One region of the Kitasatospora sp. NPDC089913 genome, then DNA from elsewhere that is predicted to be linked to it. Evidence: riboswitches for the same ligand, from Rfam matches in the RefSeq annotation. Region 1 holds a riboswitch; the other holds the start of a gene.

Region 1 (4,206 bases):
AGTCCACGGCCAGCTCCAGCAGGCTCTCCAGCCGCAGCACGCCGCGCAGCTCCGGGTCCTCGCTCGGCCTGCCGGTCTTCCAGGCGCCGAAGTCGTGCGACTCCAGCTCGGCCAGGGTCATCGCGGAGACCGTGCCCCGGCCGTCCGAGACCCGGCCGATCCGCCGGTCGTGCACGCAGACCAGCTGTCCGTCGGCGGTCACCCGGACGTCGCACTCCAGCGCGTCGGCCCCCTCGGAGAGCGCCCTGCGGTAGGCGGCGAGGGTGTGTTCGGGCAGGGCGTGCGAGGAACCGCGGTGGGCGATCACCTGGACGCTCCGGTCGGTGCGGGCCGTCACGGGTGAGACATCAGGGCTGGTCACACCCCCCACGATAGGCGGCGGAAGTGACACGGAGGCGACGTCGGCCCCAACCCGGGGGGCCGACTTCGTCACTCCGTCGCGCGGCGGGGGGCGTTCCGACGGGCGCTCCCGTGGCGTTCCGGCGGTTGCTCCCGTGGCGTTCCGCCCGGCTCCCGGCGGTGCTCCGCAGGCGTTCCGAGCGGCGTCGGACCGGTGTTCCGTGGACGTTCCGCGGGAGTTCCGCCGGAATTCCCCGGGCATTCGGCATTCGACGGACATTCCGGCGGACGGCCGCCCGGGGCGTTCCGGGGGCCGCCCCGGGCCGCCCGGTCAGCGCGCGTCGGTGACGGCCCGGCCGCGGGTGAACGGGGTCAGCGCCCAGGTCGCCAGGGCGGGCACCAGGAAGCCGAACAGCGAGGCCGAGGTCCACTCCTGCGGGGTGAAGTGCAGCAGCTCCTGCGCGGACGTCCAGAAGTCCGTCCACCAGCCGGCCACCGCGGTCGGCGCGATCAGCTGGTAGACCGCGAAGCCCAGCGCCCACGGCAGCAGCATCAGCCAGCGGGACGGCGCCCCGTCCGAGAGGTCCCAGCCGCGCCGCCCGGCGCCGAGGAAGTAGTCGACCGCCAGCACCGCGAACATCGGCACGAAGACCGAGCCGATCAGCCCCAGGAAGGCGTAGTACGAGTCGGTGAACGCGGTGATCTGCAGCGCGAGCACGGTGATCAGCGCGCCGGTGCCGCCGGTGAGCACCCGGCGGTCGACCTTCGGCAGCAGGTTGTGGATCGACATCGCGGTCGAGTAGACGTTCGCGAAGGACTGGTCGGTCTCGCGCAGCACCAGCACCAGCAGGAACAGCCAGCCCGCCCAGACGCCCAGGAAGGAGTCGAAGATCCGGTCGGGGTCGCCGTCCGCCTGGAGCAGCGCCATCAGGCCGAGCACGTAGCACCAGACCTGCGCCACCGTGTAGCCGGAGAAGCTGCCCCAGAACGCCGAGCGCGGGGTGCGCGAGTGCCGGGTGTAGTCGGCGGCGAGCGGGACGAAGGAGATGGACACCGCGATCATCGCGTCCGTCGCCCGCAGGAAGCCGTGCCAGTTGCCCGCGCCCGGGTCGGCGACGCCGTTCCGGCCGAGCTGGACGGTGAAGTACACCATCGCCACCGCCACCGCGACGGCGACGAAGCGGCGCAGCACGGCGATCGCGCCGAGCGGCCAGATGGTCAGCGCGGTGGTGATCGCGCCGGCCAGGACGACGAAGAGCCAGCGGTAGCCCTCGGTGCCGACGACGGTCTGCGCGCCGAGCGCGATCGTCAGCAGCTCGTACACGCCCCAGCCGATGCACTGGACGATGTTGAGCACCGTCGGCACGTAGGACAGCCGGGTGCCGAACAGTCCGCGCAGGGTCGCCATGGCGGGCGCGCCGGTGCGGGCGCCGATCAGCGCGGCGACACCGAGCATCGCCGTGCCGACCGCGGTGCCGGCCACGATCGCGGTCACGGCGGCGGCCAGCGACAGCTCGCTGCCCTTGGCGCCGAGCACGGTCGCGGCGGTGGTGAAGCCGATCAGCGAGACGCCGAGGTTCATCCAGAGCGCGAAGTGGTCGCGGAAGCGGAGGGTGCGGGGCGGCTCGGTGTCGAGCACCAGCGGCGCCTCGACCCGGGTCTGGGGCTCCAGGACGGCGGTCGCCGAGGACGAGGACGAGGAGGACGTCGAGGACGTCGAGGCAGGCGGCACGGCCGATATCTCCCTACGCCGGCATTACCCGGACAGGTTCCGGCGGTCTGCGCCCCCTCGACGGTCCGTCCACGGATCCCGTGGCGTACGGTCGACCGGCGCACTCTCAGCCTGGTGGGTCCAAGCTCCCGCGTGTCAGTTCGGAGCGACAGGCTAGCGGGCACGGGGAAGAACGCCAAGGCCAGGGGGCCGGGCGGGCGGCGTCCGGGGCGTCCGTCTGGTCGGGCTAAGGATTCTTATGAGTTCTTCAGAAGGCTCCTTACGGCAATCGAATCGAGTGTGCGAAAAACTATGGTTGTTGGTCCTGTCAGCGATGGAGGTCGTCCGTGAGCACCGAGCGCGAGGTTGGGTCCACCGGGCCGCAGGGGGAGCAGCCCTCCGGCGGCCAGGGGGTGGTGGGTTCCCCTGCTGACGGTCCGGCGCAGCAGAGTGCGGCCGGCCCGTCCCCCGCGGCGGAGCCGTCGGCTCCGGCCGTCGAGGGGGGTTCCGGCGGGTTCACCCCCACCGTGGCGTTCGGCAAGCTGACGGCCCCCGAGCCGGCGGCCCCGCCGGTGCCGGCGCCCGCCGCGCCCGCCGCACCCCCGGCCGCCGAGCCCGGCTACCTGGACGCCCCGCCGCCGGTCCTGCCGCCTGCCCCGGCTCCGGCGGCGCCCGCCGCCCCGGCCGCCCCGCAGGGCGGCAACCCGTACGCCACCCCGGCCCCCGGCACCCCGGTGCCCCCGGCCCTCGCCGCGCACGACCCGTACGGCGCGCCGTCGGCCCCGCACGACCCCTACGCGGCGCCCGCCGCGGCCCAGCACGACCCGTACGGGACGCCCGCCGCCCCGCCGGCCCCGGGTGCGACCGGGCAGCACCACCACCCGTTCGGCGCAGGCCAGCCGCTCGGCGGCTGGGGCTCCCACGACATCGCCCCCGGCGCGCCCGGGGCCCCCGGCGGTCCGGGCGGCCCGCTCGGCTACCCGGGCGAGTACCTCGGCGCCCCCGGTCCCGGCGGCCCGCGCAAGAAGCGCGGCGGTCTGATCGCCCTGGTCGCGGCGGTGGCCCTGGTGGCCGGTGTGGCCGGCGGCGCGGTCGGAGTGGCCGTCGCCGACCGCGACGACACCTCCGTCAGTGCCAAGGCCGACCGCAGCTCCACCACGGTCCAGGCCAACAACACCCAGAAGAACGAGCCCGCCCCGGGCTCGGTGGCCGGAATCGCGCAGAAGGCGCTGCCCAGCGTCGTCACCATCAAGGCCCAGGGCAACGGCGAGTCCGGTACCGGCACCGGCTTCGTCTTCGACACCGAGGGCCACATCCTCACCAACAACCACGTGGTGGCGCCCGCCTCCACCAGCGGCGGCAAACTGACCGTCAAGTTCGCCGACGGCAGCTCCTACGGCGCCTCGGTGCTCGGCCGCGCCGAGGGCTACGACGTCGCGGTGATCAAGCTCGACACCCCGCCGAAGGGGAAGCTGACGCCGCTTCCGCTGGCCGACTCCGACAAGGTCAACGTCGGCGACTCCACCATCGCCATCGGTGCCCCGTACGGCCTGGAGTCCACCGTCACCACCGGCATCATCAGCGCCAAGGACCGCCCGGTCGCCTCCGGCGACGAGACCGGTGCGCAGGCCTCGTACATGAACGCGCTGCAGACCGACGCCTCGATCAACCCCGGCAACTCCGGTGGTCCGCTGCTGGACTCCTCGGGCGCGGTGATCGGCATCAACTCCGCGATCCAGTCCAACGCCTCCAGCAACGGCCGGGCCGGCTCCATCGGCCTGGGCTTCGCGATCCCGGTCAACCAGGCCAAGTGGGTCGCGGACACCCTGATCAAGACCGGCAAGCCGGTCTACGCCAAGCTCGACGTGCTGCGCAACGACGACTACAAGGGCGACGGCGCGCAGATCCAGACCCGCGACATCCAGGGCCAGCCGGCCGTCACCCCCGGCGGCGCCGCCGACCAGGCCGGCCTCAAGCCGGGCGACGTGATCACCAAGCTCGGCGGCAGCCCGATCGAGAACGGCCCCGCCCTGGTCAGCAAGATCTGGACGCACAAGCCGGGCGAGACCGTCGACGTCGAGTACACCCGCAACGGCCAGACGGCCACCACCAAGGTCACCCTCGGCACCCGCGTCGGCGACTGACCCCCGCCCCAC
Region 2 (4,206 bases), on a different contig from region 1:
CCTCGCGGATCTTCTGGGAGATCTTCATCGAGCAGAACTTCGGACCGCACATGGAACAGAAGTGGGCGGTCTTGGCGGGCTCCGCGGGGAGGGTCTCGTCGTGGAACTCGCGGGCCGTCTCCGGGTCGAGGGCCAGGTTGAACTGGTCCTCCCAGCGGAACTCGAAGCGCGCGTCGGAGAGCGCGTCGTCCCAGTCCTGGGCACCGGGGTGGCCCTTGGCCAGGTCCGCGGCGTGGGCGGCGATCTTGTAGGTGATGACACCGGTCTTCACGTCGTCCCGGTTGGGCAGGCCCAGGTGCTCCTTGGGCGTGACGTAGCAGAGCATCGCGGTGCCCCACCAGGCGATCATCGCGGCGCCGATGCCCGAGGTGATGTGGTCGTAGCCGGGCGCGACATCGGTGGTGAGCGGGCCCAGGGTGTAGAACGGGGCCTCGTCGCAGATCTCCTTCTGGAGATCCATGTTCTCCTTGATCTTGTGCATCGGGACGTGGCCCGGGCCCTCGATCATCACCTGGACGTCCTTGGCACGGGCGATCCGGCCCAGCTCGCCCAGGGTCTGCAGCTCGGCGAACTGCGCCTCGTCGTTGGCGTCCGCGATCGAGCCCGGGCGCAGGCCGTCACCCAGCGAGAAGGTGACGTCGTAACGCGCCAGGATGTCGCAGAGCTCCTCGAAGTTCGTGTAGAGGAAGTTCTCCCGGTGGTGCGCCAGGCACCAGGCCGCCATGATCGAACCACCGCGGGAGACGATGCCGGTCTTGCGGCGGGCGGTCATCGGCACGTAGCGCAGCAGCACGCCCGCGTGCACGGTCATGTAGTCGACGCCCTGCTCGCACTGCTCGACGATCGTGTCCCGGTAGACCTCCCAGCTGAGGTCCTCGGCCCGGCCGTCGACCTTCTCCAGCGCCTGGTAGAGCGGCACGGTGCCGATCGGCACGGGGGAGTTGCGCAGGATCCACTCGCGGGTGGTGTGGATGTTGCGGCCGGTGGAGAGGTCCATGACGGTGTCGGCGCCCCAGCGGGTGGCCCAGGTCATCTTCTCCACCTCCTCCTCGATCGAGGAGGTGACCGCCGAGTTGCCGATGTTGGCGTTGATCTTCACCAGGAAGTTGGTGCCGATGATCGCCGGCTCGACCTCGGGGTGGTTCACGTTGACCGGGATGACGGCGCGGCCGCGGGCCACCTCGTCCCGCACGTACTCGGGCGCCAGGCCCTCGCGCAGGGCGACGAACTCCATCTCGGGGGTCACGATGCCGCGCTTGGCGTAGCCGAGCTGGGTCACCGCGACGTCGCCGCGCCCGCGCAGCGGCCGGCGCGGGCGGCCGGGGAACACCGCGTCGAGGTTGCGGAGGTTCCCGCCGCGCGGCGAGGTGTGCTTGATCCCGTCGTCCTCGGGGCGCGCCTCGCGGCCGTCGTACTCCTCGACGTCGCCGCGCTGGCGGATCCAGGCGTCCCGCAGCGCCGGCAGCCCGCGCCGGACGTCGGGCTCGTAGGCCGGGTCGGTGTACGGTCCGGAGGTGTCGTACAGCGGGACGGTCTTCTCGTTGGTCAGCACGACCTCGCGGTACGGCACGCGCAGGTCGGGGCGGGACCCCTCGCGGTAGGCCTTGCGCCAGGCGGGGGTGGGGTAGCCGGTGCCGGCGCTGGTCACGGCGGCGCCGTGCGCGGACGGCGACTGGGCAGACTGCGGCTGTGCCTCAAAGGTGGTCAACGGACCTTCAACTCCCTACGCCGGCATTACCCGGTCAGGTTCCTGCGGTCGACGCAGCCTCCGGTCCGTCGTCCGACGTCCCGTTCAGCGCCCTCTCAGCCCGGTGCTCCGAGCTCCCGCGTCCGCAGGCGGTGTTGCCCGCGCATGACGTCCAACACCGTAGCGAGCCGACCGCCGGAGGTCCAGAGGGGGGTCGGCGCGGGAGAACGGCGAGGTCCGGCGGGTGAAGGGTGGGGCGCGGAGGCCTTCCGGCGGGCAGACTGGCCCAGGGCGTGTCCTCGGACCCCCGCCCCGCAGGCGCGGGTCCGGAGAGACGCCCCAGGAGCCGACGAGTCGAGGGAGGCCGGCGTGATCGGGAGCACGGGGCGGGTCACCGGAGCGGTGGGTGCGGGGCTGGTCGGCGAGGTGATGGTGCACGTGCCGGAGCGGCGGGGCGCCGAGGCGTTCCTCGCCTACCTGGCCGTTCCCGGGGACCGGCTGGTGGTGGGGACGCCGGTGGTGGTGATCGAGTACCAGCCGCCGCGGACGGTCTATGTGGCGCCGATCGGGCCCTGACGTCCGGCGGACCGGCCGACCGGTGACCGTCCCTGCCGGTCCGCCGGCCGCCCGTGACGATCCACGGACCGTCCCGTGACGACCTTGTGACGGTGCGTCATGTCACTTCCCTTTCCCCGCACCGAGCCCCGGCGGACAATCCGTTTCGGCGCATCTCCTGCGCCGGAAGGGGGAGTTGAACCATGGGATTCATCATCGCCGGGGCGGCCGCCGCGGCCGTGCTGGTCATGATCACGCTCTTCAAGCTCATGTGGCGGGTGGCCGAGCCGAACGAGGCACTGATCATCTCCGGTTCCCGCCACCGCACCGAGGGGGTCGGTGACGGGCTGGGCTTCCGGATCGTCACCGGCCGGGGCACCCTCGTCACCCCCGGCCTCCAGGGCGTCCGGCGGCTCTCGCTGGACCTCAACGAGGCCGAACTGAACGTCGAGTGCGTCACCACGCAGGGCATCCCGGTCCGGGTCAAGGGCGTGGTCATCTTCAAGGTCGGCGACGACGACGTCTCCATCGCCAACGCCGCCCGCCGCTTCCTCGACCAGCAGAAACTGATCAGCCAGCGCGTCCACAACGTCTTCGCCGGACACCTGCGGTCGATCGTCGGCGGACTCACCGTCGAGGACATGATCCGCGACCGGGAACGGCTCACCGGTGAGACCAGGGCCGCCTCCGGACTGGAGATGGAGAAGCTCGGCCTGATCATCGACACCCTGCAGATCCAGGAGATCATCGACCCGACCGGTTACATCAAGAACCTCGCCATCCCGCACGCCGCCGCCGTCCAGCGGGACGCCAGGATCGCCCAGGCGGCGGCGGACCGGGTGGCCACCGAGGCGGAGCAGGAGGCCGCCGCCCGCAAGGCCGAGGCGACCCGCAACAGCGAGATCCAACAGGCCTCCTACCAGGCCGAGATGGACACCGCGACGGCCCGCGCCCGGCAGGCCGGACCGCTCGCCGACGCCGCCTCCCGGCAGGAGGTGGTGGTCCAGGAGACCCGGGTCGCCGAACTGGAGGCGCGGCGCAAGGAGCAGCAGCTCCAGATCGACGTCCGCAAGCCCGCCGACGCCCGCGCGTACGACACCCGCACCACCGCCGAGGCGGCCCGTGACGCCCGGATCTCCGCCGCCCAGGCGCAGGCCCAGGAGACCGAGCTGGCGGCCGCGGCCGAGGCCGGACGGGTGCGGATCGCGGCCGAGGCGGACGCCGACGCCACCCGGGTGCGCGGTCTGGCGCAGGCCGAGGCGACCACCGCCACCGGGCGGGCGGAGGCGGCCTCGGTCGAGGCGCGCGGCCTGGCCGACGCCGCCTCCGCCCGGGCGGTCGCCCTGGCCAGGGCCGAGGGCATCAAGGCCCGGGCAGCCGCCCTCGCCGAGAACCAGGAGGCGGTGGTGGCCCAGGAGTTGGCCGAGCAGTGGCCGCAGATCGTGCGGGCGGCGGCCGAGTCCTTCGGCAACGTGGAGCACATGGTGCTGCTCAACGGCGCCGACGGGATGGGGGAGCTGTTCGCCAAGGCGCTCGCGATGGGCGGCACCGGGCTCGGGCTGGCCCGGCAACTGCTGTCCACCGTCGGCGCGGACGGCGGGACGGCAACCGCTGCTCCCGGCTCCGCCGCCCCCGCCCCCGCGGCCGGTGCTCCCGCGACCGCGGCAGCGGTCTCCGTCCCGGTACCGGTCGACGCCGTGCCGCCCGCCTTCCTCCACCGCGACGGCACGGACCGCCGCGAGGACGAGGAGCCCGGGCGGGACTGAACCGGTCCGAGTAGCCCGGCGGCGCCCGCCTGAGTACGAGTACTCAGGCGGGCGCCGCCCGGTCCGCAGCACGATGGGACCATGCACCCAGCAGCCACCGCGCGGATCGGCATCACCGCCGTCGGATCCCAGCTCCCCGCCCGACGACTGACCTCCCGGCAGCTCCAGGACGAGATCACCGCGGGCGGCCGGCTGCGC

The links. A riboswitch is a leader RNA that binds a small molecule or an ion and turns the genes downstream of it on or off. The one in region 1 is predicted to bind thiamine pyrophosphate.
Region 2: it holds a riboswitch for thiamine pyrophosphate, as region 1 does, so the genes downstream of both, thiC (phosphomethylpyrimidine synthase ThiC) here and ACIPYS_RS31160 (purine-cytosine permease family protein) in region 1, are expected to answer to the same signal.

Annotation. Positions count from the first base shown of each region.
Region 1 is NZ_JBIVGI010000026.1:93,260-97,465, forward strand. Features, by position in the region: gene ACIPYS_RS31155 (glycerophosphodiester phosphodiesterase family protein) at 1-361, opposite strand, end outside; gene ACIPYS_RS31160 (purine-cytosine permease family protein) at 671-2,071, opposite strand; TPP riboswitch at 2,064-2,213, opposite strand; gene ACIPYS_RS31165 (S1C family serine protease) at 2,398-4,194, shown strand.
Region 2 is NZ_JBIVGI010000015.1:57,860-62,065, reverse strand. Features, by position in the region: gene thiC (phosphomethylpyrimidine synthase ThiC) at 1-1,648, opposite strand, end outside; TPP riboswitch at 1,704-1,838, opposite strand; gene ACIPYS_RS22825 (hypothetical protein) at 2,057-2,263, shown strand; gene ACIPYS_RS22820 (SPFH domain-containing protein) at 2,446-4,008, shown strand; gene ACIPYS_RS22815 (3-oxoacyl-ACP synthase III family protein) at 4,090-4,206, shown strand, end outside.